2 regions of the Mesorhizobium sp. B2-4-12 genome follow, and region 2 is predicted to be linked to the other one. Evidence: predicted binding sites of a transcription regulator. Region 2 holds the regulator's gene; the other holds the start of a gene.
What was found. Region 2 encodes PhoB, which activates phosphate uptake and scavenging genes when phosphate is short. Its sites were predicted from a motif close to TGTCATNNANCTGTCAT; they were not measured.
Positions count from the first base shown of each region.

Region 1: the regulator PhoB is predicted to act here: its motif matches at 5,544-5,560, upstream of FJ934_RS07125 (YdcH family protein).

Region 1 covers NZ_VFVC01000008.1:13,650-28,898, forward strand. The annotation lists gene FJ934_RS07105 (response regulator) at 1-1,899, shown strand, start outside; gene FJ934_RS07110 (Stf0 family sulfotransferase) at 1,914-2,681, opposite strand; gene FJ934_RS07115 (lytic transglycosylase domain-containing protein) at 2,867-3,721, opposite strand; gene ispG (flavodoxin-dependent (E)-4-hydroxy-3-methylbut-2-enyl-diphosphate synthase) at 3,727-4,980, opposite strand; gene FJ934_RS07125 (YdcH family protein) at 5,295-5,474, opposite strand; gene FJ934_RS07130 (YdcH family protein) at 5,715-5,918, shown strand; gene FJ934_RS07135 (IclR family transcriptional regulator) at 5,930-6,718, opposite strand; gene FJ934_RS07140 (transporter substrate-binding domain-containing protein) at 6,888-7,718, shown strand; gene FJ934_RS07145 (amino acid ABC transporter permease) at 7,790-8,455, shown strand; gene FJ934_RS07150 (amino acid ABC transporter permease) at 8,457-9,107, shown strand; gene FJ934_RS07155 (amino acid ABC transporter ATP-binding protein) at 9,112-9,906, shown strand; gene FJ934_RS07160 (RidA family protein) at 9,976-10,437, shown strand; gene FJ934_RS07165 (aminotransferase class V-fold PLP-dependent enzyme) at 10,463-11,668, shown strand; gene FJ934_RS07170 (sigma-70 family RNA polymerase sigma factor) at 12,074-12,613, shown strand; gene FJ934_RS07175 (anti-sigma factor) at 12,610-13,521, shown strand; gene purE (5-(carboxyamino)imidazole ribonucleotide mutase) at 13,809-14,306, shown strand; gene FJ934_RS07185 (5-(carboxyamino)imidazole ribonucleotide synthase) at 14,303-15,249, shown strand, end outside.
Region 2 covers NZ_VFVC01000010.1:122,831-138,079, reverse strand. The annotation lists gene FJ934_RS09055 (VOC family protein) at 1-359, shown strand, start outside; gene FJ934_RS09050 (glutathione S-transferase family protein) at 381-1,238, shown strand; gene FJ934_RS09045 (cell envelope integrity protein TolA) at 1,513-1,884, shown strand; gene FJ934_RS09040 (hypothetical protein) at 2,008-2,223, opposite strand; gene FJ934_RS09035 (hypothetical protein) at 2,587-2,823, shown strand; gene FJ934_RS09030 (hypothetical protein) at 2,975-3,328, opposite strand; gene FJ934_RS09025 (PAS domain-containing protein) at 3,510-7,649, shown strand; gene pstS (phosphate ABC transporter substrate-binding protein PstS) at 8,180-9,238, shown strand; gene pstC (phosphate ABC transporter permease subunit PstC) at 9,303-10,292, shown strand; gene pstA (phosphate ABC transporter permease PstA) at 10,296-11,147, shown strand; gene pstB (phosphate ABC transporter ATP-binding protein PstB) at 11,144-11,947, shown strand; gene phoU (phosphate signaling complex protein PhoU) at 11,973-12,680, shown strand; gene phoB (phosphate regulon transcriptional regulator PhoB) at 12,796-13,485, shown strand; gene FJ934_RS08990 (ROK family protein) at 13,498-14,742, opposite strand; gene xylF (D-xylose ABC transporter substrate-binding protein) at 15,011-15,249, shown strand, end outside.

The DNA of each region.
Region 1 (15,249 bases), on a different contig from region 2:
GAATGGAGCTATCGGGAAATCCGCAACCAGAACGACCTATTTGTCCAGCCGATGCTGGTGCGGGTCCGTACCGCATTGGACGAAGAGCGCCATCTGGCCGACGCTTCCAGCGACAGGCTGCTTTTGTGGGCGAGCGGCCTGCTGTTCGGCGTCCTGGCCATCGTCGCCTTCTGGATCTTCCGGCCGATGGAACAGGCGATCCGCCGCGCCTTCGCCCAATCAGCCGAATCCCTGTTCAAGGCCGAGGCCGCCGACCGCGCCAAGTCCGAATTCCTGGCCAATATGAGCCACGAGATCCGCACGCCGATGAATGGCGTGCTCGGCATGGCCGAATTGCTGGCCAAGACCGAATTGACCCCACGCCAGAAGACCTTCACCGACGTTATCGTCAAATCCGGCAATGCGCTGCTCACCATCATCAACGATATCCTCGATTTCTCCAAGATCAATGCCGGACAGCTGACGCTTGATCCCGCCCCTTTCCGTCTCTCCGAAGCGGTCGAGGATGTCGCGACACTGGTCTCGGCGCGTGTCGCCGAGAAGAACCTCGAGCTGATCGTACGTGTCGACCCGCGCCTGCCGGCCTATGTCGTCGGCGACGCCGGCCGCTTCCGCCAGATCGTCACCAATCTGGTCGGCAATGCGGTGAAGTTCACGGAAAAGGGTCATGTGCTGATCGATGTCGGCGGCGAAACCGTCAACGACGTCGTCCAGCTCAAGCTGCGCGTCGAGGACACCGGCATCGGCATCCCGGCCGAGAAACTGCAGAACGTGTTCGAGAAATTCGCCCAGGTCGATGGCTCCTCGACCCGCCGTCACGAAGGCACCGGCCTTGGGCTTGCCATCGCCGCACGCCTCATCGATCTGATGGCCGGCAAGATCGGTGTCGAGAGCGAGATCGGACGAGGCTCCGTCTTCTGGTTCGCCGTGCCGCTGCCCGTGCACCGTGCCGAGGCGCGCGACGCGATCGTGCCGGTCGACGTCACCGGCGCGCGAGTGCTGGTCATCGACGACAATCCGGTCAACCGCGAGATCCTGCTCGAGCAGCTCAGAAGCTGGAGCTTTGACTGCGCCGCCGCTGAAAGCGGCGCCGTGGGGCTGGCCTTCCTCGATCGCGCCTGCCAGTTGGGCGCCAGCGTCGACTGCATCATCCTCGACTACCAGATGCCCGGCATGAATGGTGCCGATGTCGCCCGGGCCATCGCCGCCGACAGCCGACTGTCGGCCATCCCGATCGTCATCCTGACCTCGGTCGACCAGGTCGATTTCGGCAAGATGATCATCGACTTCGGTATTGCCGCGCACCTGACCAAGCCGGCGCGCTCGGCGGTGCTGCTCGGCACGGTCATTTCGGTCATCCAGAAGGCCCGCTCGCAGGTCGGCAAGGCGCAATTCGTTCGCGAGCCGATCCAGCCACCGCCGGCGGCTCCGCCTGCGTTCACGGTCATCCGGGGGCCAGCCGTGCCGGTCGTGACAGCGCCGGAATCGACTCTCACGCCGAACGGCCCGATAGACATCCTCATTGCCGAGGACAATGACGTGAACCAGCTGGTGTTCGGCCAGATCCTCAACGGGCTCGGCCTCAGCTACCGCATTGCCGGCAACGGCCGCACGGCGGTCGAGATGTACCGGTCGCTGCATCCGAAACTGATCCTGATGGATGTCTCGATGCCCGAGATGAACGGTTACGAGGCAACCCGCGCCATCCGCGCGATCGAGGCTTCGTCGGGCGGCCGCATCCCGATCGTCGGCGTCACCGCGCACGCGCTGAAAGGCGATCGCGACAAGTGCATCGAGGCCGGTATGGATGACTATCTGCCCAAGCCCGTCTCGCCCGATCGCCTCGGCACCAAGATCGGCACATGGCTCAGCGAGACAGTGGTGGCCAAGACCGCCTGAAGCGCGTCATTGCGTCAGGCGAGTGCGTCCAGATGGTAGCGGCGCATCCAGTCCAGGCTTGTCTCGTCGGCGAGCTTTGCGACACCGGGTCTGACATCCTCGGCATTGGGGGCTCGAACGCCCAAGGCTTCGCAGATGCCCAGCAATGCCGCGGCCGGGTCGGCGGAAAGGCGTTCGTAGCCAACCCGCAGCGGCGTGATGCCTTGCTCCGCGAACCACCTGTTCCAGGCTCGATCATAGGCCTCCAACTCGGTGAGCTCAGCCTTGATGCGCTGAAAGTCATACTGCGGTTGCCCCGGAAGCCCGACTCTCTCGATCTCGGTCCCATCGGGAGCGACGTGCCAAAGACCGGTTTGCCGTGCCTTCACCAGGGAGACAGCTTGCGCGAGCTTGTTCGCGCGCGATAAATGTACGTAGAGAACACGGCCAAAGGCCTTTTCGAAACGCGCTCTGTCCGACGCAAGCCCGGGGAAAATCTGGTCGAGTATGGCTGAAAGCTCGTCCAGGTTTTCACGCATCAGGCGCAGGCCGAAGACATCCGTCCCGCCCTTGCCGGCCCTGCCCTTGCCGGCAATGATAGCCGCGTTGAGATAGGCGACGTTGAATTCAAGCTCGCCCATTGTGTCGCGACCGGGCAGCTTCCAATCCTCTACCCACTCCGACATATCCTGCCGTCGGTAGAATGAGTGAGGATCGCCGGCAGTCCGGGTGGACGCCAGTAGCTTGCACAGCAAAGTGCTGCCGGTTCTCGGCGTGCCGCAGATGATGTATGCATCGAACATCCCGCTGCCCTTGTCCTCATCGCAGGCAGGGCAACCCCGGCCAATCCACGTCCCGGTAGGCGAAATTGTTGCCGGATGCGAAGGGCGCATTACAGCGGGATGAGCAGGCTGGTGTCGACTTCCAGAGGATGTCCGGGAATTCGACTACCTATGGTTCAATGTGGGATTCGGCCGCTACAGTGTCATTACCGGTTGCGCACCACCACGCAGGCGCCGCCGACGCTCTGCAATTTCTGGCAGATGAAATTGGCGGCGGCACGGTCGTCCACCCCGATCCTGACGGCATAGATGCCGCGCCGGCCCATCGGCGTGCGCACCCGGCTGACCACCGGATCATGGCTGGCGAGCAGGGCCGGAAACCGGCTCCTCACGCGCAGCCACTGGTTGATCGCGGCGCCGCGGCGGAAATTGCCGGCAACCTGGATGCCCCAGGGCTTCACGTTGATCGAGGCCATCGCCACGGTCCGCGACATGATCACCGGCAGCTTGCGGCAGGCGACGGCGAAATCCGTCTTGGCGTCGAGCGGCTCGACCTTTCCGCCATAGGCACGGTCGGAGAACTTGTCGACCGGTTCGCCCATGATGTCGAAGACATAGCTCTCGGTCTCCATCGGCAGGAAGCCGCCCGAAGCTAGCCAGCGCGACACCCGGTTTTCGCCGGCATTGTAAGCGGCGGCGGCGAGGCCAAGATTGCCATAGCTGGTTTTCATTTCAGCCAGGTACTTCGCCGACGCCGGGATCGCCTGGGTGATGTCGAAGGAATTTTCGAGCCCCCGCATCTTGGCCGTGCCCGGCATGAACTGGGCGATGCCCTCGGCGCCGACCGGGCTGACGGCGTTAGGATCGAAACGGCTTTCCTTCCAGATCAGCCGGGCGAAGAAATCCCTGGGCAGGCCGTTCTGGTCGGCATAGGCCTGGATCAGATTGCAGACCCTGTCGATCAATCTCTGCTTGGCCGATTGCGGCGGGTCGGCCTGAACAAGCGCCGGCCAGCCCAGCCCACATAACACGATCAGCGTCGCCCAGGGGAAACGCTGCATTGGACTTACTCTGCCGCGGCCTTGCCGCCGCGACCGAACCGCTGCTCGATATAGTCGGCGACCATTTTCTCGAAATCCGCCGCGATCGAAGGGCCGCGCAGCGTCGCCGCCTTCTTGCCGTCGACGAAGACCGGCGCCGTCGGCGTCTCGCCGGTGCCGGGCAGCGAAATGCCGATATCGGCATGCTTGGATTCACCTGGCCCGTTGACGATACAGCCCATCACCGCGACCTTGAGGTTCTCGACGCCGGGATATTTCTCGCGCCACACCGGCATGTTCTTACGCAGATCCGCCTGGATGTTCTGCGCCAACTCCTGGAACACGGTGGAAGTCGTGCGGCCGCAACCGGGGCAAGCCGCGACGATTGGCACGAACTGCCGGAAGCCCATGGTCTGCAGCAATTCCTGCGAGACCTGCACCTCGCGCGTGCGGTCGCCATTGGGCTCCGGTGTCAGCGAGATGCGGATGGTGTCGCCGATCCCTTGCTGCAGGAGAATGCCCATGGCGGCGGACGAGGCGACGATACCTTTCGAGCCCATGCCGGCTTCGGTGAGCCCCAGATGCAGCGCATGGTTGGAGCGGGTAGCGAGTTCCGTGTAGACGGCGATCAAATCCTGCACGCCGCTGACCTTGGCCGACAGGATGATCTTCTCTCGGGCAAGGCCGATCTCTTCGGCCATCTCGGCCGACAGGATCGCCGACTGCACGATCGCCTCGCGCGTTACCTCCTGCGCCGTCAACGGGAAACCCTTGTCCTGGTTGTCGTCCATCAGCCGCGTCAACAGATCCTGGTCGAGCGAGCCCCAGTTGACGCCGATACGCACCGGCTTGTCGTGCTTGATCGCCATTTCGACGATCGCCGCGAACTGCCGGTCCTTCTTGTCCTTGAAGCCGACATTACCGGGGTTGATGCGGTATTTGGCCAGCGCCTCGGCGCAGGCCGGATGATCGGCCAGAAGCTTGTGGCCGATATAGTGGAAATCGCCGACCAGCGGCACATCGATGCCGAGGCGCTGAAGCCGCTCATGAATATGCGGCACGGCGGCGGCGCTCTCGTCGCGGTCGACGGTAATGCGCACGATCTCGGAGCCGGCACGGTGCAGCGCCGCCACCTGCGCCACCGTCTGGTCGACATCGGCCGTGTCGGTATTGGTCATCGACTGCACGACAACGGGCGCGCCGCCGCCGACGACCACGCCGCCGACGTCGACGCCGACCGAGGTGCGGCGGGGGAAGGGAAAGGAAAAATATCCGGTCATGCCGGCAGCCTTTTGTCTCTGAAGCGCCATGCACCCACGTGGACGCATAGGGCGCTCCGGGCCTATACGCTGAAGTCCGGGCATGAGGTGGAGGAGCAAAGATCGCTTGTCAATGGCGATAGGTCGCCACTGGCAGCAATTGAGCCTCGCGACGGACCTGAAAACAGGGCGCGACCCAGCGCGGCCGAGACATGGAACGTATGAGAGGATATCGGCTACCGGCTTGTAGCGCAGCGCTCAAAGCTCACCACGCCGGCGGCTTTTACCGCCGGCAAGCAAGACCGCAAGAGGTGAGCGGCTATATCAGGTGAGGGTCAATGCGTGGTCGGTTGCGCCCTGAGTTTCTCAATCGCATCCTTGATTGCCAGCTTGCGTCGCTTGAGATTCACGATTTCGAGGTCGTCCACCGACGGGTGGTTCATCGCGTCATCGATTTCACGTTCAATGTCGCCGTGTTTCCGCTGCAACTCATCAAGATGGGATGCAAGAGACATGATTGGTTCTCCCTTTCATGGTTTCCTCGATTGCAGCCGTCAAAGGCACGTCCACCGCAGGTCGCTTCTGTGACGGCACGGTGACACTGTGCCACCTTCGGACAGCGATGTCGAATGATCCGTGGTAGCATTCCACGACAATGTGAAATGTGGTATGGGCTGCGCGCCGGTGGCAGAAATTTGCCGCCCCCGCCCAATCAGGCCCAGTTTTGGGTGCCGCAGACGTGCAGACGGTAAAGAATGTCCGATCAGGAACAGGCCGATATTCGCCTCGAATTTTCCCGGCTGAAGCAGGAACACGCCGATTTCGACGCGGCGATCAACGCGATGATCGCCATGAATTGCGACCCGCTGCAGATCCAGCGCATGAAAAAAAAGAAGCTGGCACTGAAAGACCGGCTCATGAAGCTGGAAGACAAGATCATTCCCGACATCATCGCTTGAGGCGCGTTCGCCTATCCTGCGATCGAGAGCCTGGCCGCGCGGTCGCGCAGCAGGCCGATGAGGCTGCCGGTCCGCTCCTGCGACGTATCGATCGGGACCACCAGGCACATCGTCGCCTCGACCTTGCCTGGCGCTGAAAAGACCGGCACGGCAAGACATTTGGTGTAGGCATCGACCAGACCCGAGGTCACGCAGTAGCCGGTGACGCGCGCCTTGGCGATGTCGGCGATAAAATCGTCGAGCCGCAACTTGCGGCCGTCGGGCAGCACGAGATCGTCTTCCGATACCATGCCTTCGATCGCGGCCCTCTCCAGCCCCGCTAGAAGCAGCCGGCCGGACGCGGTCCAGGGCAGCGGTATCTGCAGGCCAGTGGCCGAGCTGATGCGGAACGGCCTGCTGCCCGGGCTTGAATGGACGATGGTGTAGCGGCCGCTCTGCAGCATGCACAATTCCGAGGTCTCGCCCGTCTCGCGTGACAGATTGTCGACCTCCTGGCGCCCGCGCCGCAGCAGGTCGTTGCCGCGCACATAATCCATTCCATAGAGATAGAGCTTCTTGCCGAAATAGACGCGGTTGCCATCGCCGGCCATTTCCAACAGGCCAGCATCGACCAGCGATCGCACCAGCGTATAGGTCGTCGAGCGGGGTGCGTTCACCCCCTTGGCAAGATCGCCGATCCCGATCGCCCTCTGCGTCGTGTGCAGAAACTCCAGAATCTCGAGCACCCGGTTGAGGCCCTTTTCACGGGAGCCCGAGATCTTCTCGCTGTCTGAAACAGCCAAGGCACTGCCATCTTGCATTGTCGATTCCTGGTGTTAGTATCTGTCTTGTACAGGATACATGCGTCTCTTGTAAGAGACAATCGGAATGATCACTGTCGCGTGTATGACCTGTGCGTAGGGGAACACAACATGAAGGGAGGTCGCCGTGAACGACACATCCGGAAGACGTGATTTTCTGAAATTGGGAATGGCGGGACTTGCGACGGCCGGCGTGCTGGCAACCGTCGATGCCCAGAAGGCCGCCGCCCAGGCCGCATCCGAAAGCCTGCTGCGCACCGTGCTCGACCGCGGCAAGCTCATCGTCGGCACCGGCAGCACCAACGCGCCCTGGCATTTCGAGAACGACGCCGGCGAATTGGTCGGCATGGACATCACCATGGGGCGGATTCTGGCCAAGGGGCTTTTCGACGACCCGACCAAGGTCGAGTTCGTCATGCAGGATCCGGCGCAGCGCATTCCCAACGTCACCACCAACAAGGTGGACATCACCATCCAGTTCATGACGATGACGGCGCAGCGCTCGCAGCTGATCAACTTCACCAGGCCATACTATGTCGAGGGCGTTGCGCTGCTGACGCTTCCCAGCGCCGAGAACAAGACCTTCGACAAGCTGCTTGCCGGCGGTTCGGCGACGCGCATTTCCATCCTGCAGAATGTCGATGCGGAGTCCTCTGTCCACTTCGCCTTGCCGCAGGCGCAGGTGATGCAGATCGACACCCAGGCCAACGTGCTGCAGGCGCTGGAATCCAAACGGGTCGACGCCGCCGCGGTCGATCTCTCCACCGTGCGCTGGCTCGCCTCGCGCAATCCGGACAAATATTTCGATGCCGGCAAGAGCTGGTATTCGATGCTCTATGGCGCCGCGGTCCGGCAAGGCGATCTGGACTGGCTGACCTTCGTCGACCAGACCTTCACCATCGCCATGTTCGGCCACGAGACGGCGCTATACGACGCCGCCTTCAAGCAATATTTCGGCCAGGAGCCGCCGCCGCGCCACCCCGGCTTCCCGGTCATCTGATCCAGCAGGCGGAAGGGGCGGCACCCTTTCCGCCTGGCTTCTTCCGACGCCCTTCACACCGAGGCGAACGCATGGGCTATGCCCTCAACTTCAACCTGATCTGGCGGCACTTCGACAAGCTGTGGGGCGGCCTGCTGCTCAGCCTCGAGCTTGCCGTGATCTCGATCGCCATCGGCATCGTCATCGGGTTGGTGCTGGCGGTCTGGTATGTCTCGGCCGGGCGCGTCGTGCGTGCGACGATCGCCGCCTATGTCGAATTCATCCGCAACGTGCCGCTGATCCTGCTCGTCTATCTCGTCTTCTACGGCCTGCCGACCGTGGTGGACCTTGCCTACAGCGCGCCGACCTCGTTTGTCCTGACGCTGTCGGTCTATAGCGGCGCCTATCTGGTCGAGGTGTTTCGCTCGGGCCTCGAGGCTGTTCCACGCGGCCAGCTCGATGCCGGCAAGGCCATCGGTCTGACGCCCTGGCAAAGGCTGCTCCACGTGCGTCTGCCGACCATGCTGCGCATCACGCTGCCGGCGCTCTCCAACACCTTCATCTCGCTGTTCAAGGACACCTCGATCGCCTCGGTCATCTCGGTGCCGGAACTCACCTACGGCGCCCAGTGGATCAACTTCAACACTTTCCGCATCGTCGAGGTCTACCTGGTCACCACGGCAATGTATCTGGTGACCGGCTATACGCTGCTTTTCGCGCTGAGACTCGTCGAGCGCCGGTTCAGGGCGGCGCGCTGAGATGCTGAGCCAGATCCTCTACGCCCTGCCCTTCCTCGCCCAAGGCTTCGCCGTGACCCTGTGGGTGTCGCTGCTGGTCGTGGTGCTCTCGCTCATCGCCGGCGTCCTGCTCGGCGTCGGCCTGGTCTATGGCCCTGCCCCGTTGCGCTGGGCGGTGCGCATCTTCTCCGATACGATCCGGGGCATTCCGATCCTGGTGCTGATGTTCTTCGTCTATTACGGTCTGCCGGCGATCGGGCTTCATCTGCCGTCCTTCTGGGCCGCGGTGCTGGCGCTCACTCTGTTCAAGACGGCGCAGGTGGTGGAATATGTGCGCGGCGCCGTCGCCTCCATTCCCAAGGGCCAGTCGGAAGCGGCGATGGCCATCGGGCTGACCTTCCCCCAGCGGCTCACCTCGGTCATCTTTCCGCAGGCCTTCAGGCGCTTCCTGCCGCCCTGGATCAACGGCGTCACTGACGCGGTCAAGGGCAGCGCGCTGGTCTCGCTGCTCGGCATCACCGACCTGATGCAGGCCATCAACCAGGTCATCGGCCGCACCTATGAGGCGATGCCGCTCTATATACTGGGCGCGCTCATCTACTTCGCGGTCAATTACGCGCTTTCGCTCGCCAGCCGGCGGCTCGAGCGGCGCTTTGCCTTCATCCGGGAATAGCACCATGTCCGACGCCACAAACGCCAGTCCCGCGCTGCTCGACGTGCGCGATGTCTCCAAGGCCTTCGGCGCCGTGGAGGTTCTGCGCTCCGTCAGTCTTCAGGTGAAGCGCGGCGAGGTGGTGACGGTCATCGGCCCCTCGGGCAGCGGCAAGACCACGCTGCTGCGCTGCGTCAACTTCCTCGAAAGCTACGACAGCGGCTCCATCCGCATCGACGGCAGGGAGGTCGGCTATCGCGAGGCTGGAACACGGCAGCGCCGCAGCGAACGCGACCTTGCCGCCATGCGCGCCGAAACCGGCATGGTGTTCCAGAGCTTCAACCTGTTTCCGCACCTGACGGCGGCCGGCAACATCATGCTTGGGCTCACCAAGGTGCGCGGAAAGAGCCAGTCCGAGGCGCGCAAGGCCGCCGAACACTGGCTCGGCCGCGTCGGCCTCGCCCACAAGGCCGACAGCTTGCCGGCGGAGCTGTCCGGCGGCCAGCAGCAGCGTGTCGGCATCGCGCGCGCCGTGGCGATGGAGCCGAAGATCCTGCTGCTCGACGAGATCACCTCCGCCCTCGACCCCGAACTGGTCGGCGAGGTGCTGGCCGTCGTGCGCAGCCTTGCCGAGGACGGCATGACCATGCTGATGGTGACGCACGAAATGGCCTTTGCCCGCGATGCTTCGAGTCGCATCGTCTTCATGGCCGATGGCGGCGTCAGCGCCGTCGGCCCGCCGAAAGAGATCCTCGCGGCGGAGACCAGCAACGAACGCCTCCGCACCTTCCTGGCGCGCTTCCGCGCCTCGCATTTCTGACATTGGACGGCCGACGCCGCTCATTTTTGAATATCGGATGGCTGAAGCCAACCAAGGGAGCCTTCTTCCATGACGCCTTATACCCGGCTTGCCGAACTCGGCCTGACGCTGCCCGAGCCGCCGATCCCCATAGCCAATTTCGTCACCCATGCCGAGAGCGGCCGGCTGATCTTCCTGTCCGGCCAAGGGCCGCTGCGCGCCGACGGCACGCTTTGCACCGGCAAAGTCGGCGAGGATGTGAGCGTCGAGCAGGCGTATGAACATGCCCGCCTGACCGGGCTCAATCTGCTTGCGGTCATGCATGCCGCCGCCGGCGATCTCGGCCGTATCGTGCGCGTCGTCAAGCTGCTCGGCTTCGTCAACGCGACGCCGACCTTCAGCGACCACCCGAAGGTGATGAATGGCTGTTCGGACCTGTTCGCCGATGTCTTCGACAAGGTCGGCGGCCACGCGCGCTCGGCGATTGGCGTCGGCTCGCTGCCTGGAAACATCACGGTCGAAATCGAGGCGGTCGTCGAGATCGCCGCCTGACCTGCCACACACGGGATCCACTCACATGAAGACCTATTCCGATAACGGCTCCAACACCACCATCCGCGAACGGCTCGGCTTGCGGCCGATCATCAATGTTTCCGGCACCATGACCACGCTCGGCGCATCCATCATCGTCCCCGAGGCGATCAGCGCCATGGCCGAAATCGCCTCGCAATGGGTGGAGATGGACGATCTGCAGCGTGCCGCGAGCACGGTTGTCGCACGCCTCACCGGCGGCGAGGCCGGTTTCATCACCGCCTGCTGCGCCAGCGGCATCACCATGGCGATCGCCGGCGCGATGACGGGAACCAGCCTGCTCGCCATCGAGCGCCTGCCCGACGACACCGGCGAGCTCAAATCGGAGGTCGTCATCCAGCTAGGCCACATCGTCAATTACGGCGCGCCGATCGACCAGTCGGTCCGCGTGGCCGGCGCCAAGGTGGTGCCTGCCGGCACTGTCAGCGTGACGCAGGACTATCACGTGCGCGAGGCGATCAACGACCACACCGCGGCGGGCCTTTACGTCGTTGCGCATCACACGGTGCAGTACGGCATGCTCTCGCTGGAGCAGTTCTGCGAGATTTGCCACGCCAGGGGCGTGCCGGTGATCGTCGATGCCGCTTCCGAATACGACCTGCGCGGTTTCCTGGCACGCGGCGCCGACATCGTCATCTACAGCGGCCACAAATTCCTGAGCGGGCCGACCAGCGGCATCGTCACCGGCCGCAAGAACCTCGTGCGTGCCGCCTATCTGCAGAACCGCGGCGTCGCGCGCGCCATGAAGGTCGGCAAGGAAAGCATAGCCGGCACCATGGCGGCACTGGAGGCCTGGGAGAAGCGCGATCACGCCGGTATCCGCCGGCGCGAGGAAGCCGTGCTCAATCTCTGGAAAGGCGCTTTGCAGGGCCTGCCGGGCATATCAGCCGAGATCATCCCCGATCCGACCGCCAATCCGCTCGACCGCTTGCAGGTCTTCGTGCGGCCGGAAAGCCGCTTCACCGCCGCCGGCCTTGCCTCGGCGCTGGCCGCGGGTTCGCAGCCGATCATCGTGCGCAACCACGAGGTCGAGCGCGGCCATTTCTTCCTCGACCCCTGCAACCTTCATCCCGGCGAAGCAGACATCGTCGCCGAACAGCTACGGGCCATACTGACCGCGAAGGATCGTCCAGCCGACGCGATGAAAGCCGCGCGCAAGGATTCATCAGGCGCTTTGCGCTGGCCGGATTGACTGCCAGACACCGACCACCGGTAAAATTCACCGGTTGCATCAGGCCGATCACGCGACTGTGAACCGGCGGCGGGAATAAATTGGGGTCGCGACAAGTCTCCTCGGCATGCGCCACTGCTGGCGCTGAGGAGATCGGCATGGCCCATCGCGCGGACGGCGGCAAATATGGTCGCGGCTTCAGCCGTCGCCATATGCTGGCGTGCATGAACGTCACCGCTCTTTCCCCTACGGCGCCCCGCCTTCACGTAGCGCTTGACACTGGTGACGCAGATGAATTCACTTTCGCCACAGCAGGCGGCGTTGCCTGTTTCGGCGGGTCTCGCCCGCGCAGGCAGGACGAAATCAGCGTCCTTGCTTGAAAGCGCACGGCCTGTTCCTCCCGGAGTATCGGATTATGGTGCTGCTTTGAGCGAGAGGGCCCTGGCGCAACGCTTCAACGAGGTGGTGCTGCCGCATCTCGGCGACGCGCTGTCACTTGCCCGCTGGCTGACCGGCAACGCCGCCGATGCCGAGGATGTCGTGCAGGATGCCTGCATCAAGGCGCATGCCGGCATATCGGGCTATGCCGGCGGCAGCGCCCGCGCCTGGCTGCTGACCATCGTGCGCAACACCTCCTACACCTGGATGTCGCGCAACCGGCCGCGCGCCATTATGGCCGTCGGCGACCTCGGCGATCTCGACGACATGGCGGCGGCCCATGGCACCAGCCTGCCGGACGAGGATGGCCCGGAGGCGAGCCTGATCGCCAGGGCCGACACGGCCGCACTAGAAGCGGCGATCGCGGCGCTGCCGCAGCCATTTCGTGAAACGCTGGTGTTGCGCGACATCAACGGCCTCAGCTACCGCGAGATATCGGCCATGCTCGACGTGCCGATGGGCACGGTGATGTCCAGGCTGGCGCGCGCCCGCGGCCTGCTTGCGTCCGACCTGGGGAGAGCGCCATGACCAGCCATGACGATGGACTGCCCAATGATCCCGAAGGTATCAGGCTTATGATCCACGCCCTTGTTGACGGAGAACTCGATGCCGCGGCCGCCCTTGCCGTGGAGCGCCGCATCGCCGCCGACCCCCGGCTTGCCGCCGAACATGCCCGTATCGTTGCCTTGCGCGCCACGGTCAGTCGTTTGCCGCGCCCCGACGTCAGCGACGCCTTCCGGGCCCGTATCGCGGCGATCGGCATGGCAGCCACCGAACAGCAGGAGCAAGCCGAGGCGACAGAGCCACAGCAGCGCGCACCGTTGGCGCCGCCGGGATCGATTGTGGGCGCCGGCGCGGGCCAGAGACGGGAAGCCGGGACACGCCCGTCCCAGACGCGGTCGTCGCCGGGGGCACGCCGCTTCGGCTCGTTCGACTGGCGCGCTCTTGCCGCGTCTATCATGATCAGCGCCGTGCTGGCCAGTGGAGCCACGCAATGGGTGATGCAGAGCGGCGCGGATGACGGCTTTGCCGCGGCCGTCGCCAGCGGCCATCGCCGCAGCCTGCTTGCCGCCAGCCCGACCGACATCGTCTCGTCCGATCGCCATACGGTCAAGCCGTGGCTCGATGCCCGCATCGGCGTGTCGCCGCCGGCGCCGGACCTTGCCCAGGACGGCTACGCGCTGATCGGAGGTCGGGTCGAGGTGATATCAGGCCGGCCGGTGCCGGCACTGGTCTACCGCCACCGCGAGCACCTGATCACGCTGGTCGCCGAACCGCAGCAGCGCGGCAGCGTGACCCAGCCCAACGACCTTTCCTCGGGCGGCTTCTCGATGGTGCAATGGAGCGACGGCGCCTTCTCCTACTGGGCGATCTCCGACATGGAGCGGCCGGAACTCGACGACTTCGTCGCCCGTTTCCGCAAGGCGGCGGTATGACCCAGTTTCAGGAAAACGGCCCAAACGATCCTTGTGGACGCGAGCATTCGCGCCGCCGACGGCTGGGAAGACCGGCGGTCGCTGGTTCGGTCGCGTGAACAGGAGCTGCCCATTCGGGCAAGAAACGTTTCATCCGGTTATTCTCGTTGCCGGCCTATGAAGCTCTCGCCAGACACTTGATGAACCGACACCGGCGCGGGTTTGCCGGGGCGCGGCCAACGCTGCTCATCCTTGCCGTCGCCTCCGATTTCCGCTAAGGCGCGCCTTTGTCGCCGGGGAGCAGAAGCTTGAACGATCAACGCGCCGACGTCGCCATCATCATGGGCAGCCAGTCCGACTGGGCGACCATGCGCCAGGCCGCTGAAACGCTGGAAGCGCTTGGCATCCCGCACAAACGGCTGATCATCTCGGCACACCGGACCCCCGACCGGCTCTATGACTTCGCCAAGGGCGCAAAGGCCGCCGGCTACAAGGTGATCATCGCCGGCGCCGGCGGCGCCGCCCACCTGCCCGGCATGACAGCCGCGATGACGCCGCTGCCGGTATTCGGCGTGCCGGTGGAATCGAAGGCGCTGTCGGGGCAGGATTCGCTGCTCTCGATCGTCCAGATGCCGGCCGGCGTTCCGGTGGGAACACTGGCCATCGGCAAGGCGGGTGCCGCCAATGCAGCCCTCTTGGCGGCCGCCGTGCTTGCGCTGAATGACGACAAGCTCGCCCAGCGGCTCGATGCCTGGCGCGCCTCGCAGACTGCCAAGGTCGCCGCCGAACCGACGGATACACCGTGAGCCTGCCCGCCGGATCGATCATCGGCATCATCGGCGGCGGCCAGCTCGGCCGCATGCTGGCGATGGCGGCCGCCCGTCTCGGCTACCGCACCATCGTGCTGGAGCCGCAGCCGGATTGCCCGGCCGGCCAGGTCGCCAACCGGCAGATAACGGCCGCCTATGACGATCCGGCCGCCCTTGCCGAACTGGCGGCGGCAAGTTCCGTTGTCACCTATGAGTTCGAGAATGTTCCGGTTGCCGCGGCACAAGCGCTCGCCGCCAGGGTCGCGGTCTATCCGCCGGCACGCGCGCTGGACGTGGCGCAAGACCGTGTGAGCGAGAAAACATTCCTGAATGGCATCGGCATTGCCACCGCCGATTTCCGGCGGGTCGACACTGACGACGAATTGACGGCGGCGCTGAAGGCATTCGGCGGCAGCGGCATCCTGAAGACGCGGCGCATGGGCTATGACGGCAAGGGCCAGCGCGTCTTCCGCAACATGGAAGCCGGCGGTTTCGCCGGCACCTGCGAGGCGATGGGCAATGTGCCGCTGATCCTGGAAAGCTTCGTGCCGTTCGAGCGCGAGATCTCGGTGATCGCGGCGCGCGGGCTGGACGGCACGGTCGCCGCCTATGATCCGGCCGAGAATGTGCACCGCAACGGCATTCTCCACACATCGACTTTGCCGGCTGCCGTCATGCCCAAAACGGCTGAGGCAGCACAGGCGGCGGCGGCGAAGATCCTGTCGGCGCTCGACTATGTCGGCGTCATCGGCGTCGAATTCTTCGTGCTGGCGGACGGTTCGCTGCTCGCCAACGAGATCGCGCCGCGTGTCCACAATTCCGGCCATTGGACCGAAGCCGCCTGCATCGTTTCGCAGTTTGAGCAGCACATCCGCGCCGTTGCCGGCCTGCCGCTCGGCAGCCCGGACCGCCATTTTGATTGCGTGATGGAAAACCTGAT
Region 2 (15,249 bases):
CGACCGATCCGGGCTGCGTCCATCACATCGCGTTTGCGGTGTCGCGCGTCACCTTCCTGCAAGCGGTCGCCCGGCTCGACGAGCGCGACATCAAGCACAGCGGCGTCAAGGATCGCGGCTTCATGGATTCGATCTATTTCGAGGATCCGCTCGGGCTGCTGATCGAGCTCGCCTCCTACCGTTTCGAGCCGCCGGTGGGCTTTACCTATGCCGACGTGCTGATGGAAGCGCACAGGCTGCGTTTGGCGCGCGGCGACTACAATATCACGGAAGTGCATCTCGCCGACGCGATTCAGGCGCTCGTCGAGCGTTCCCGCGCAACCTTGTCGAACGACCGGACACCGAAGAATCCTTACTGAACGGATCAGAGGGAGGAGCAAATGGCGAAGACAGCGACGAAGAGTCCGAAGAAATCCGCGGCGAAATCAGTGGCCAAGCCGGCGGTGAAATCAGCCGTAAAGCCGGCGGCAAAAACAGTGGCAAGGCCGGCGGCCAAGGCCACTGCCAGGCCCGTTGCGAAGGGCAAGGCGAAATCGGCGAAGAAACCTGCCGTGAAGCTCAGCATGCTGAAGCCCAGCGTCAACAACATGACTGTACGGGTGTTCGCGCGCGCGGCCGGGCTGGATGCCGCCGAAACCGATGCCTGGGGCCATACGCGCTCGCCCGAATTCACCGCGCGAAACCCGTCGCATTTGACGCCGATGATCGAAGACAAGGGCCTTCCCAGAGGTGTGTTGTGGGAAAGCTGCGCCATCATGCAGTATCTCGCAAACAAGCACGGGCTGGAGAAATTCTACCCCAAGTCGCCGGCCAAGCGGGCCATGGTCGACAGCGCCATGTTCTATCTGGTCGGTACGCTCTACCCGTATGTGGCGCGCGCCACCTATCCGTTGCTCGGCTTCCCGCAATATGCCGGCGAGGTCGGCCACAGCGACGCCCACCCGGACAAGAAGTCCGAAGCGCAGAAGGCCGCCATGGCCGCGATCGCCGAGCCGCTGGAGATCTTCCACAGCTTCTTCAGGAACGGCAAGCCGTTCATCGGCGGCAAGCATCCGTCGATCGCCGACATCCGGCTGGCGGCGACGCTCGAATTCCTGGCTGTCATCGACTATCCGCTGCCCAAATGGGCGAAAGAGTACATGGCGACGATCGAGAAGAAGCTCGGCAAGGCCTATGCCGAGCCGGCCGGCGACGTGCGTGGCTATATCGCCCATGTGAGGTCGCAGGCGACGGCCTGAGGTTAAGGGTTCGTTAACCAAGACCCTGTCTACTGTCAGGAATTCACCGCGCGACCACGGATGTACTGGCGCAATATCGGTGAAAGGAAAGGTCGGCTCATTGCCGGCCTTTTGCTTTTCGGCCCCATGCTGGAACATCACGGGACAGCGATCAGGCAACGCCAGAGCATCAACTTTTTGCGCCGGGATATTGTCATTGCCGGCGTTGGCTCTAACATCCCTTTCAACGGGTCGGGCAAAGAATGTCGGCCTGGGAGCGAGATGAGGGCTTGCAATGAAAAGCATGGCTGCGACGCTGATCATCGCCGGCGGAATGCTGGTTGGCACACTCCTCCCGTCGCATGCCGCAACGCTCAACACTATGGATGATGTCGGGGCAGCGATTCAGGCGTGCTGGACGCCGCCGCCCGATGCCGGGGATTCGACCGTAACCCTGAGCTTCAGTTTCAAGCGCGACGGCACGCTGATCGGTGCGCCGCGTCCGACCGCCGCCAAGGTGGCCGGCGACGACAAGGCGCGGAAGTCGTTCATCGACGCGGCGGTTGCGGCGGTCAAGAATTGCACGCCGCTGAGCTTTTCGCCGACGCTGGCTCAAGGCATAGGCGGCAACGTCTTCACGCTGCAATTCGTCTCGCCGAAGAAATAGCCGTTCTTGCAGAGTTTTCCGGGTTGTCCTGACGCAGATGGGGCCGGGAAAGCTCACATATATATCAACGGTCCGACAACGGCTTCCAGCTCTGCCGGGGTGGCTTTTCGGGCGAGCCCCCGGTCAAAGGCTCAGGCGCCGTACCTTGGCATGCCGTGCCAGGTCCGGTGTCTCGAAGACATAGTCGCTCCACGCCGATTCCGGAATTTGCCCGGCCAGATAGCACTCCAGCAACAGGTTTTGCTCGGGAGTGAGCGGCCTTGGCGCGCGCTCGTGATCCAGCCCCAGGGAATGAAAAAGGTTCCTTGTCAGTTCCGATACCGTGAAGTGGATCGACATCCGCGTTCTCCCTTGCCCCTTCAACGCCGCAACCCGGGCAAGGTTTCAGGAGCAGGCCCCGGTAACGACGGATTGATCGTTCGCCCGGTAAACAGCGCAAATGCACGGCGCGAACTGCCACGGCCGGCTTCTTCAACGCTTGCGCGGACCCTGCCAGTAACTGGACGAAAGGTGCAGCGCCCTATACTCCGGGTATCGCCCAGCGGCAGTCGATCGAGGCCGGCAAGCGGCCGGGTGCGCGTGGTACGGCCCGGCCACTTCCCGGGTAGCGAGGAGCCTGCCGCTTGCCCGATAGAACCGTGATCTGCCTGGAACAGCCGCGTGCTTGCGGCGTTGTGATCGACACCAGCCGGGAGAGACGCCATGGCCACGTTCAGGGAAATGAGGGTTCTGGAGATCGTCGAGGACGGCTCACTGACCAAGGATGAGAAGATCGCTGAACTGCGCAAGATCGAATCCGAGGCACGCGGCCTGCAGCGAGCCGCGTCGGAAAGCCCGATGGGCGAAGATGATGGCTGGCAGGACGATTTGCGCCAGGTTCGGCTTGCGCTCGACAAACTAGGGGCAAAGGAGCCGAAGAAGGGCGCGGCATCGCTATAGGTGCGCTGTTTGCCACAAGGCTCTGGCGAATTGCGGGGGCAGTTCATTGTTTCGCGGAAACGAAGAACGGCTCCATCTCCTGGTTTCAAAGTAATTTTGGTCTCGAGCAATTCCGAGCGGGAAGCCGCTTTGCAGCTTTGCGAGGATTGCCCTAGTCGCAGACCATGCGAACCCTTTCGCCTGGCGCGCTCACATTCCTGCAGGCCAGTTGCCTTTCCGGCTCGGAGGATGGCGGAGACGGCGGCGAAAGCCTCGTCTGGCGCCGTCTCTGCATGGCCGGCTTCACGACCTTGCGTTCGGAAAACTGCCCAGGCTGCTGCGGCGGCACCGGAATGGCGCCATTGTTGACCTGCGGTTGGTAGTCGACATTGGGCGGCGGCCGATCCCAGAAACGCCTGGCGTCGAGGGGTCGCGGGATGATGACCGTGCCGTCATAGCTTCGCGAGCAGCCACTGCCGAAAAGCAGCGTCACGCCCAGCAAAAAAGGCCCTATCCGTCCATACATTAGCAACACCCCTGCGGGCTTATAACGCGGCCTTGGTCCACCAGACAACCGGACGGAATAACGCAGCAGGAACCGCTCGGTTGCTCCGTTAAGGTTAGCGGATCGTTAATGCTTGTCGGGCACATTCCGCCGACGAACCGCGGAGGGAGGGTTCGACCTTGTTTTTCGGGGTGGGGACAGCATGGCGGAAGCGGACGAAGCGATCGGCGGGCGCGGCAAGGGCGGGGCAGGCAAGGCAACAGCGGATGGCGACAGGTCATCGTGCACGCCCGATCTGGATTGCGCCGACGCGCTCCGCCAACTTGTCGAGCTGGGCTCGGACTGGGTCTGGGAAACCGACGACGAGCTGCGCTTTTCCTGGCTTTCGCCAAACTACCAGGCTGCCACCGGTATCGATCCAGCCAATGTGCTTGGCCGGTTCCGCTTCGATTTCCTCAACCAGGTCCTGAAGGGCAAGCGCAGCGCGACAGCGCATCTGGAAGATCTGCAGGCGCACCGGCCATTCCGCGATTTCATCTACGAACTGAAGGGAGGCCGCGACGACTGCCGCTGGGTGCTGACCTCGGGCTTTCCACGGTTCGACGGTGAAGGAAAATTTGCCGGCTATCGCGGCATAGGCCGCAATGTCACCGCGCTGGCCAGCGCCTTCGGAGACAGTGAGCACAAGCAGGGCGAACGATTTTCTTCGGAAAGCCTCGCCAACCTTCGCGCGATGGTCGATTCAATGCCGATCGGCGTGGTCGTCCTCGATGCCGACATGCGTGCCGAGGTGATCAATCGCGCCTTCTATGATTTCTGGAAGATCGATCCCACTCGCGCCGGCATCGGCTCGGCCTTCCGCGATCTGATGGAGGCCAGCCGCGGCATCGATCCCTACGGCGCCGATGAAATTGCCTGGCAACGCCACACCGCCGAGCGCGAAGCCGAAATCAGGGCCGGCGTCGCCGGTTCCAGACGATTGCCCCACAATGACGGGCGCACGCTGGTCGCATCGCTGGCACCGCTGGCCGGCGGCAAGCGGCTCATTTCCTATGTCGACGCCACCGACATGAAGAGTCGTGAAACCGAGCTCGCCGACGCGCTGGAAAAGGCGAGGCTGGCGGAGGCGGTGATCAATGCGGTAGAGAATCCGATTTTCGTCAAGGACGATCATCTGAGGTTCGTCTTCGTCAACGAGGCGTTCGCGGCGCTGTTCGGCCAGACACCGCAAGCCATGCTTGGCAAGCCTGGCAACGATTTCCTGAGCCCGGCCGAGGCTGCGCTCTTTGAACACAGCGAACGGGAAGTCCTGTCGACCGGACAAATCTACGAAGTCGAGGAAAATTTCGAGGACGAAGGTGTTGCCCGCTCGCGCATCGTCCGGAAAAACCGCGTCCGCATGGCAAGCGGCCGCGATTATGTCGCCGGTTTTCTCTTCGACATCTCGGAGATGAAGCGGCGTGAGATCGAGGCGCAGGATGCGCGCAAGCATTTGGCCAGCGTGCTCGAATCGCTACCGGCCGGCGTGATCATCTACGATCGCGATGACAATTTCGTCTTCGCCAACCGCAAGATGAAGGATGCGGTTCCGGAACTGGAGACGGTATGGCAACCCGGCCGCACCTTCCGGGAAGCGTTGGCATCCGGCAATTCCGCCGGCTATTTCCGGCAGAGCGGCGATCCGGAGCTCGACAAACTCTACGACAGCGATCCGCAGCGTTGGGTCGATGGGGTCCTCGCGCGGTGCCGCCTGCCCAGCGCGTCGTTCGAGCGCGTCAATCCCGACGGCAGCTGGCATCAGGTCTACGACATGCGCGCTGATGACGGCACGTTCATCGGCGTGCGCGTCGACATCACAGGCATCAAGAGCCGCGAGGCGGCCCTGCGCGATTCGATGCGACAGATCGATCTCTTCCGGCACGTCATGGACGAGTTGCCGGTGGCAGCCTTCATCAAGGCGCAGGACCTCAGCATCGAATTCGTCAACAAGGCCTGGTGCGCGATTACAGGCCTGGCCAAGGAGGACGTCATTGGCCGGACCGACCATCAGCTGTTCGGCGCCGAGGCGGCGGAAAGCTACGGCCATGATGACACCGATGTCGTGGCGACCGGCAGCGTGCGCGAGGTCGAGGAGCCCGTCACCCATCGCGACGGCACGGTGCGGCAGTTGATGACGCGCAAGAGCCGCCTGGTGGCCATCGACGGATCGGTGCATCTGGTCGGTTCCAGCACCGACATCACCGAGGTCAAGGCACGCGAGCAGGCTCTGGAGGAGAGCATGCGCGAGAACGAGGTGTTTCGCAGCCTGATCGACAATGTGCCGGTGTCGATCTACGCCAAGCGCTCCGATCTCAGGCAGTTCTACGTCAACAAGGGCTGGTGTGATCTCACCGGCTTCAGCAAGGAAGAAGCGATCGGCAAGACCGATGTCGAGATCTTCGGGCCGGATGGCGAAGCCTTCGTGGCCGGCGATCTGGCCGTGCTGCGCACCGGCGAAACCCAGGAGATCGAGGAGACGGTGCGGCTAGCCAACGGCAGCGTCAGGCACCAGTTCGCGCGCAAGGGCGCGATGATCGCCTCCGACGGTTCGCTCTACCTGATCGGTTCGACCACCGATATCACCGAGCTCAAGCAGCGCGAGGCGGAACTCAGCGAGGCGCGCCAGCGCGCCGTCCTCGCCGACCGCGCCAAGTCGGAATTCCTCGCCAATATGAGCCACGAGATCCGCACGCCGATGAACGGTGTGCTGGGCATGGCCGAACTCCTTGCCAAATCCAATCTCGATGCGAAGCAGAAGACGTTCACCGACATCATCGTCAAATCGGGCAACGCGCTTCTGACGATCATCAACGACATCCTGGATTTCTCCAAGATCGATGCCGGCCAGCTGGTGCTGGACCCGGCGCCCTTCAACCTTGCCGAGGCGATCGAGGACGTGGCGACGCTGGTGTCGACACGCGCCAAGGAAAAGGATCTCGAGCTCATCGTGCGCATCGAGCCGGGGCTCGAAAGCCTGTTCATCGGCGATGTCGGCCGCATCAGGCAGATCGTCACCAACCTGCTCGGCAATGCAGTGAAATTCACCGACGAAGGCCATGTGCTGGTCGATGTGACCGGCGAGAGGATCCCGACCGGAACCCGGTTGACGATCTCCGTCACCGACACAGGCATCGGTATCCCCGAGGACAAGCTGAAGCAGGTGTTCGAAAAATTCAGCCAGGTCGACACGTCCTCGACAAGGCGGCACGAAGGCACCGGGCTCGGCCTTGCCATCACCTCGCGGCTGGTCGAGCTGATGGGCGGCACAATCGGTGTCGAGAGCGCCGAGGGCAAGGGCTCGACTTTCTGGTTCACGGTAACGCTGCCCAGGGCCGAACAACAGCATGGGCGGCGCATCATGCCGGTGGACGTCACGGGCGCGCGCGTGCTGATCGTCGACGACAATGCCGTCAACCGCACCATCCTGACCGAGCAGATGACGTCATGGACGTTCGATTCCTGCGCGGCCGAAAGCGGCGCCGAGGGGCTGAAGGTGCTGATCGCCGCGGCCGCCTATGGCGTGCCCGTCGATTGTGTCGTGCTCGACTACCAGATGCCCGGGATGAGCGGCGCCGAAATGGCCCGCATCGTGCGCAACACCGAAGGCCTCGCCGACACGCCGATCATCATGCTGACCTCGGTCGACCAGTCGCTCGCCAACACCAGCTACCGCGATCTCGGAATAGACGCCCAGTTGATCAAGCCGGCGCGCTCCTCGGCGCTTCTGGAAACGCTGGTCGGGACCATCCAGCGCCATCGCCATGCGACGAACGGCAACGCCCAGCCGCCGGCAGGCGAAGGCCTCGGCGCTTCCCAATGGCCGCTGGCGCCGTCCGAACAACGCGCGCAATTGCAGCCGCCGCCGGTTCGTCCGAGGCCTCCCGTCACTGGCGGTGGCGGGCATCGGCTGGACATTCTCGTGGCCGAGGACAATGAGGTGAACCAGATGGTCTTCACTCAAATTCTCGGCGAGACCAGCTATGGTTTCGAGATTGTCGGCAATGGCCGCAAGGCGCTCGACGCCTTCGGCAGGCTCAATCCGTGCATGATCCTGATGGACGTCTCGATGCCGGAGATGAGCGGGCTGGAGGCAACCGCCGCGATCCGTCGGCTGGAACAGGAAACCGGCACGCATGTGCCGATCGTGGGCGTCACCGCGCACGCGCTCAAGGGCGATCGCGAACGATGCCTGGAGGCGGGCATGGACGATTATCTGCCCAAGCCGATCAGCCCGAGGGCCCTGCTGGAGAAAGTCGAGCGCTGGATCGGCGCCGGCCAACAGGTCCAGCGCAACGCGGGATAGCACCGCGTCGGCCGGTTCCAGCAATCCGAAGAGGCGGGCCGGAGGGAATCAGTCGGGATTTGCTGCTACCCCTGCGTGCAAAGACTATGGTGCGATCGCACCATATCAAAGGCGGTGCTTAGCCGGGACAATGGCAACATCGAATTCCGCTCTTCTCAGTTACGGGCGGGAGCAGCGACCGCCGGCAAGAAACAGCGTCACTCTACCCCAACGGACCTGTTTTCGGCGATGGCCCGGCCACGACACGCTCTGGCCTCGAGCAACGCGCTCCCGTCCGGATTTTCTTCATCCGAGCCGGCCCGGCGAATCCAACGCCGGCTTCGAGCCAGCAATGGCTCAAGCCACTGATTCCCGGGGCAAACCCGGACCGGGCCGCAACCATCCGAAGCTACCGCCTTTCCCCGCGCCGGCGACGCGTTACCCGGTTGACACGAAACTGTCATGCGACTGTTATAATCGAAGGCTATTGGCCTCAGCGGGCGCCGGCAAAAGGGCGCCGAGAGACCATCTTCCGAACAGGAGCAGGCCACATGAGACATTTCATCCGCTCGGCGGCCGTTGCGATTGCAATGGCTGCGGCGTCCACCTTCACCATGTCCGCAGCGTTTGCGGCTGATATCTCCGGCGCTGGCGCCACTTTCCCCTACCCGATCTACGCGAAGTGGGCCGACGCCTACAAGAAAGAGACCGGCATCGGCCTCAACTACCAGTCGATCGGTTCCGGCGGCGGCGTCAAGCAGATCAAGGCCAAGACCGTTACTTTCGGCGCTTCCGACGCGCCGCTGAAGGGTGAAGACCTCAACTCCACCGGTCTCGCCCAGTTCCCGATGGTGATGGGTGGCATCGTGCCCGTCGTCAATCTCAAAGGCATCAAGCCGGGCGAACTCGTTCTCGACGGCACGACGCTGGCCGATATTTTCCTCGGCAAGATCACCAACTGGAACGACGAGGCGATCAAGAAGCTCAACCCCAAGGCCAAGCTGCCAGACCAGGCGATTGCCGTTGTCCACCGTTCGGACGGCTCGGGCACCACGTTCAACTTCAGCTACTATCTCGCCGACGTGAACGCCGACTGGAAGTCGAAGGTTGGCGTCAACAGCGCGCTCGAGTGGCCGGTGGGTATCGGCGCCAAGGGTAATGAAGGCGTTGCCAACAACGTGTCGCAGACCGGCGGCGCCATCGGCTATGTCGAATACGCATATGCCAAGCAGAACAAGCTGACTTACACCGACATGATCAACAAGGACGGCAAGAAGATCGAGCCGACCGCGAAGGCGTTCTCGGCCGCGGCGGCCAATGCCGACTGGAACTCACAGCCGGGTTATGGCGTCATTCTCGCCAACCAGCCGGGCGCCGAGTCCTGGCCGATGACGTCCGCGACCTGGATCCTGCTGTACAAGAAGCCCGATGACGCCGCGGCGACCAGCGAAGCGCTCAAGTTCTTTGCCTGGTCCTATGCGAAGGGCGACAAGATGGCGGGTGAACTGGACTACGTTCCGATGCCGGACAAGGTCGTCAAGAGCGTCGAGGAAATGTGGAGCAAGGACATCGTCGGCAGCGACGGCAAGTCGCTCTACGCCGCCAAGTAACTCTCTTTGTCGAAGGGAGGACGCCTTTGGCGTCCTCCCATTTCTTTCGAATACGAGGGGCTAGATGACCACCGTTTCAGAAGCTACGCCGTTATCGAGCGTCATGCGGTCCAGGGATGCGACAGTGCGGCGCTTCGCCTTCACGGACATGGTGTTTCGGGAGGCTACACGCTCTTCTGCCGTTCTCGTCCTGCTCATCCTCAGCGGCGTCGCCATCTCGTTGTTTGCCGGCTCATGGGAAGCCCTGTCTAAGTTCGGCTTTTCCTTCCTGACGACCGAGGCATGGAACCCGGTCACCGAGAATTTCGGCGCCCTGTCGCCGATCTACGGCACCATCGTCACGTCAGCCATCGCAATTCTGATCGCCGTTCCCATCGGCATCGGCATCGCCGTCTTTCTCACCGAACTTTGCCCGCGACCGCTGCGGCGCCCGATCGGCATCGCCGTCGAGCTTCTGGCCGGCATCCCTTCGATCATCTACGGCATCTGGGGCTTGTTCGTGTTCGCACCATTCCTGCAGACGACGATACAGCCTTTCATCATCGACATCTTTCACAACGTGCCCGGGCTCTCCAGCCTGTTCGCCGGCCCGCCCTACGGCATCGGCCTGCTGACGTCATCGCTGATCCTGGCCATCATGGTGCTGCCGTTCATCACCTCGATCACCAAGGACGTGTTCGACACAGTGCCGGCGGTGCTGAAGGAATCGGCCTACGGCATCGGCTGCACAACCTGGGAAGTCACGCGGCGCGTGGTCATTCCCTACACCCGTGTCGGCATTATGGGCGGCGTTATGCTCGGCCTCGGCCGCGCGCTCGGCGAAACCATGGCGGTGACCTTCGTCATCGGCAACGCGCATCGTATCAGCGCCTCGCTGTTCGCGCCGGCAACGACGATCTCCGCGACGATCGCCAACGAATTCACCGAAGCCGACGGCCAACTCTACACCTCTTCACTGGTGGCGCTCGGCCTGATCCTCTTCGTCATCACCTTCATTATCCTTGCCATCGCACGCTATATGCTGATGCGCATCGACGCCCGCACGGGAGCCTGACCGATGTCGACGTCCCTGGCACTCCACAACAGACGCAAGAGAAGGAACGGCGTGATGATGGCGCTCTGCGTCGTCGCCGCCGGCATCGGCCTTGCCTGGCTGGCGCTGATCCTCGGCGCCCTGGTCTACAAGGGCCTGTCCGGCGTTTCGCTGGCGGTCTTCACCGAGATGACGCCACCGCCCGGCGATGCCGGCGGCCTGCTCAACGCCATCTATGGCAGCATCGTGATGACCGTCATCGGCGTCATCGTCGGCACGCCGATCGGTGTGCTGGCCGGTACTTACATGGCCGAATACGGACGCTTCTCGAAGCTGACCACGGTGGTGCGTTTCATCAACGACATCCTTCTGTCGGCGCCGTCGATCGTTATCGGCCTGTTCGTCTATGAGTTGCTGGTGCGGCCGATGGGGCACTTCTCCGCCATCGCCGGCGCCGTCGCGCTGGCCATCCTGGTCATCCCGGTGGTGGTGCGCACCACAGAGGACATGCTCAACCTGGTGCCGAACGCCTTGCGCGAGGCCGGCGCCGCGATCGGCGCACCGCGCTGGGTGGTCATCCGCTCTGTCGCCTATCGTGCCGCGCTTTCCGGCATCGTCACCGGCATATTGCTGGCCATCGCCCGCATCTCCGGCGAGACGGCGCCGCTGCTCTTCACCGCGCTCAACAACCAGTTCTGGTCAAGCAATCTCAACGCGCCGATGGCCAGCCTGCCTGTCACCATCTTCCAGTTCGCTCTCAGCCCTTACGAGGAATGGCAGCAGCTGGCGTGGACCGGCGCACTCATAATCACCTTAACGGTTCTCGGGCTGAGCATCTTCGCCCGCAGCCTTACCGGACGCAGAGAGGACAGATGAAACCGATGTTGTCCACCGATTTGAACGTGGCCGAGGCTGCCGTGGAAAAGGCCAAGATCGAGGTCAAGGACCTCAATTTCTACTATGGCCAGTCGAAGGCGCTGAAGGACATCAGCCTGTCGCTGCCCGAGCGCAGTGTCACCGCCTTCATCGGTCCTTCGGGCTGCGGGAAGTCGACGCTGCTGCGCGTCTTCAACCGCATCTACGAGCTCTACCCGAGGCAGAGCGCCGAGGGTCAGGTGCTGCTTGACGGCCGGAACATTCTCGACCGCTCGCAGGACCTCAACCTGCTGCGCACCAAGATCGGCATGGTGTTCCAGAAGCCGACGCCGTTTCCGATGTCGATCTATGAAAACATCGCGTTCGGCGTCAGGCTCTATGAGAAGATCAGCAAGGCCGAGATGGACGGCCGTGTCGAGCAGGCGCTGAAGCGCGCGGCTCTGTGGACCGAGGTCAAGGACAAGCTCAACGCCAGCGGGCTCAGCCTTTCGGGCGGCCAGCAGCAGCGTCTTTGCATCGCCCGTACCGTGGCGGTGAAGCCGGAGGTCATCCTGCTCGACGAGCCGGCCTCGGCGCTCGACCCGCTGTCGACCGCCAAGATCGAGGAGCTGATCGACGAGCTGCAGGCCGACTACACGATCGTCATCGTCACCCACAACATGCAGCAGGCGGCGCGCGTGTCGCGCCAGACGGCTTTCATGTATCTGGGCGAGCTGGTCGAGTTCGACCGTACCGAGAAGATCTTCACATCGCCCCGCGAGAAGCGCACGCAGGACTATATCACCGGCCGCTTCGGCTGATCTCACGCATACGAGGACCAGGATCATGGCCGAACACACAGTCGCTTCTTTCGACGAGGATCTCGGACAGATCAGCAGGCTGATCAGCGACATGGGCGATCTCGCCAGCTCGATGGTCGGCGGCGCCACCAAGGCGCTGCTGAACTCCGACAACGCGCTGGCACAGCGCGTTGTCTCCGACGACGTCATCATGGACGCGCGCCAGCGCGAACTCGACGACCGCGCCATCACGCTGATCGCCAAGCGCCAGCCGATGGCCGACGATCTGCGGCATGTCGTCGGGTCGATCCGCATGGCCGGTGACCTCGAACGCATTGGCGACCTTGCCAAGAACATCGCCAAGCGCGTCGGTACGGTCGGCCTGTCCACCACGCCGCGCGACCTGTCGCATTCCATCGACGCCATGGCGCAGCTGGTGCTGATCCAGGTGCAGGGCGTGATCGAGGAGTATGCGGCGCACGATGCCGAGGCCCTTGCCAAGCTGCGCGCCGATGACGAACGTATCGACGTCAAATACACCTCCGTGTTCCGCGAACTTCTCACCTACATGATGGAGGATCCGCGCAACATCACGGCTTGCACGCATCTGTTGTTCTGCGCCAAGAATCTCGAGCGCATCGGCGACCATGTGACCAACATCGCCGAGAATGCCTACTATGTGCTGACCGGTACGCAGCTGCCCGCGAATCGTCCGAAGCAGGACGAAACGGCGATGTCGGCGCCGGCGGCTTGATCGTCAGAGCGGTTCACCGTTTTACGGAAAACCGCTCTCTCTCTTGTTTCCATGCAATTCCGGACGGAAAACCGCTTCACACTTTTCCTGGAATTGCCTTAGAGGTGACCAGTCGATGATCGCGCCACGCATCATGGTGGTGGAGGATGAGGAGCCACTCGGCGTGCTCCTCCGCTACAATCTGGAATCGGAAGGCTACCAGGTCGAGGTGGTCCCGCGCGGCGACGAGGCGGAGATTCGCCTGCAGGAGAACGTCCCCGACCTCCTGGTGCTCGACTGGATGGTGCCGGCGGTGTCCGGGATCGAACTCTGTCGCCGGCTAAGGATGCGGCCCGAGACCGAGCGGCTGCCGATCATCATGCTGACGGCGCGCGGCGAGGAAAGCGACCGCGTGCGCGGCCTTTCGACCGGCGCCGACGATTATCTGGTCAAGCCGTTCTCGACACCGGAATTCATGGCCAGGGTCAAGGCGCTGCTGCGCCGCGCCAAGCCGGAAGTGCTGTCCAGCGTGCTCAAGGTGGGCGACATCGTGCTCGACCGCGAATCACATCGCGTCTACCGCAAGAAGAGCGAGATCCGGCTCGGGCCGACCGAATTCCGCCTGCTCGAATTCATGATGCGTCATCCCGGCCGGGTGTTTTCGCGCAGCCAGCTGCTCGACAATGTTTGGGGGGAGACGATCTATATCGACGAGCGCACGGTGGATGTGCATGTCGGCCGGTTGCGCAAGGCGGTCAATAACGGCCGCATGCCCGACGTCATCCGCACCATTCGTGGTGCGGGGTATGCAATCCGCGAGGATTGAGCGCGACTTTATTCAGGCCACGTTCTTCCCGGAGCCGGCTTTCGCCTGCATGCCCGGCGCGAAAATCTCCTGGTCGACGAAGGTCAGCGCCCGCATGGCGCAGCCCTCGCGGATCAGCGGCAACTCGTTGGGCTCGGTGTCGAAGGAAATCGATTTCGAGTGCTGGCCGCCGGCGGTCTGGGCGATGGCCTCGCGCAATGCCGGCTCGATCAGGTCGAAGGCGGCGGCGCTGACGCCGACCATGGCGACGGGGGCGGGATCGATCAGCGCGAACAGGCTGCCGAGGCCGTAGCCCAGCGCCTCGCCGGCCCTGCGGTAGGCCTCCCGCTCGGGCCCGTCCGTTTGCCGCGCCGTCGCCGCCAGCGCCCGCATCTGCGCGTCGCTGACATCGGCGACCGGCTCGGTGTCCTCGCTGAGCTGCCTGGCGTTGCGCCAGATGGCGTAATTGCCGGCATAGGCTTCGACGCAGCCGCGCCGCCCGCAGCGGCAGAGCGCGCCGCCTGGCCGATGGATCATATGGCCGAATTCGCCGCCCGAGGAATGGGTGCCGGTGAAGAGCTCGCCCTTCAGCACCAGGCCCATGCCGATACCGTGCGAAAGGAGAATGGCGATGAAGTCGTCGCGGTAGCGCTCCGGATCGCGCCAGCGCAGCGCCACCGCCATCATGTTGCAGTCATTCTCCACGGTGGCGGGGATGCCGAACTCGGCTTCGAGTATGTCGGCGAAGGCGATGTCGGTCTGCGGCGTGATGGGCGACCACAGCATTGCCCGGGCATCGGTGTCGGTGATGCCCTGGATCGCCAGCGCGATGCGGGCGACGCTGCGCACGTCGAGGTCGGGATCCTCCAGGCGCCGCCGCACGATGGCGACGCATTCGCCGATCAGTGCATCGCGCGACATGGTCAGCGTATCCAGCCGGCGCTGTTCCTCTGATATGACCTGGCCGGCATAGTCGATGACGGCGACGGACAGGAAATTCAGCGACAGCACCACGGTCATCACCGTTGCGGCTTCCGGATTGAGGCCAAGCCCGACCTGCGGCCTGCCGCGTTTGAGCGCGCCGGCCTCGCTCGGCTTGCCTTCGGCCAGGGTACCTTCGCCGATCAGATCAGAGGAAATCGCCGATATGGTGGAGTGGCTGAGGCCGGTGGTCGCGGCGATTTCGGTGCGCGAGGGCTGGCCGGCCCGGCGCACGGCCGCAATCACCATTGCGCGGTTGCGCCGGCGCAGATCGTCGTGGCGGATTCCGACCGACATGCCTTTCCAATATCCTCCCGGTCGCCGCGGCTCGTCGTGCCCCTCGAACACTGCGGCAACAGATCAAATACTGGCAGAAGCGGCCGGCGATGTCATTTATTTATTGCGGGGCTCGAAAAAAGTTCTCGGCCCTCAAAATCCATCAGAATCATTGTTGACAGCCTTCCGGCGATGCATCACTATTTTTTTTGAGGCTCGAAAAAATAGAGCCTTTGTGCCGGCCTTCGGGTCAGTTTGGTCGCGCCATACGCGGCGCAGGGAGGATATCATGAAGAGATTCGCAGTCGCCATCCTGGCGGGTGTCGCCATGTCACTGACGCTCGCGTCGGTCGCGCAGGCGAAGGGCAAGGTCATCGGCGTTTCTTGGTCCAACTTCCAGGAAGAGCGCTGGAAGACCGACGAGGCCGCCATGAAGAAGGCGATCGAGGCCGCAGGCGACAAGTACATCTCCGCCGACGCACAGTCCAATCCGGGCAAGCAGCTCACCGATGTCGAGAGCCTGATCTC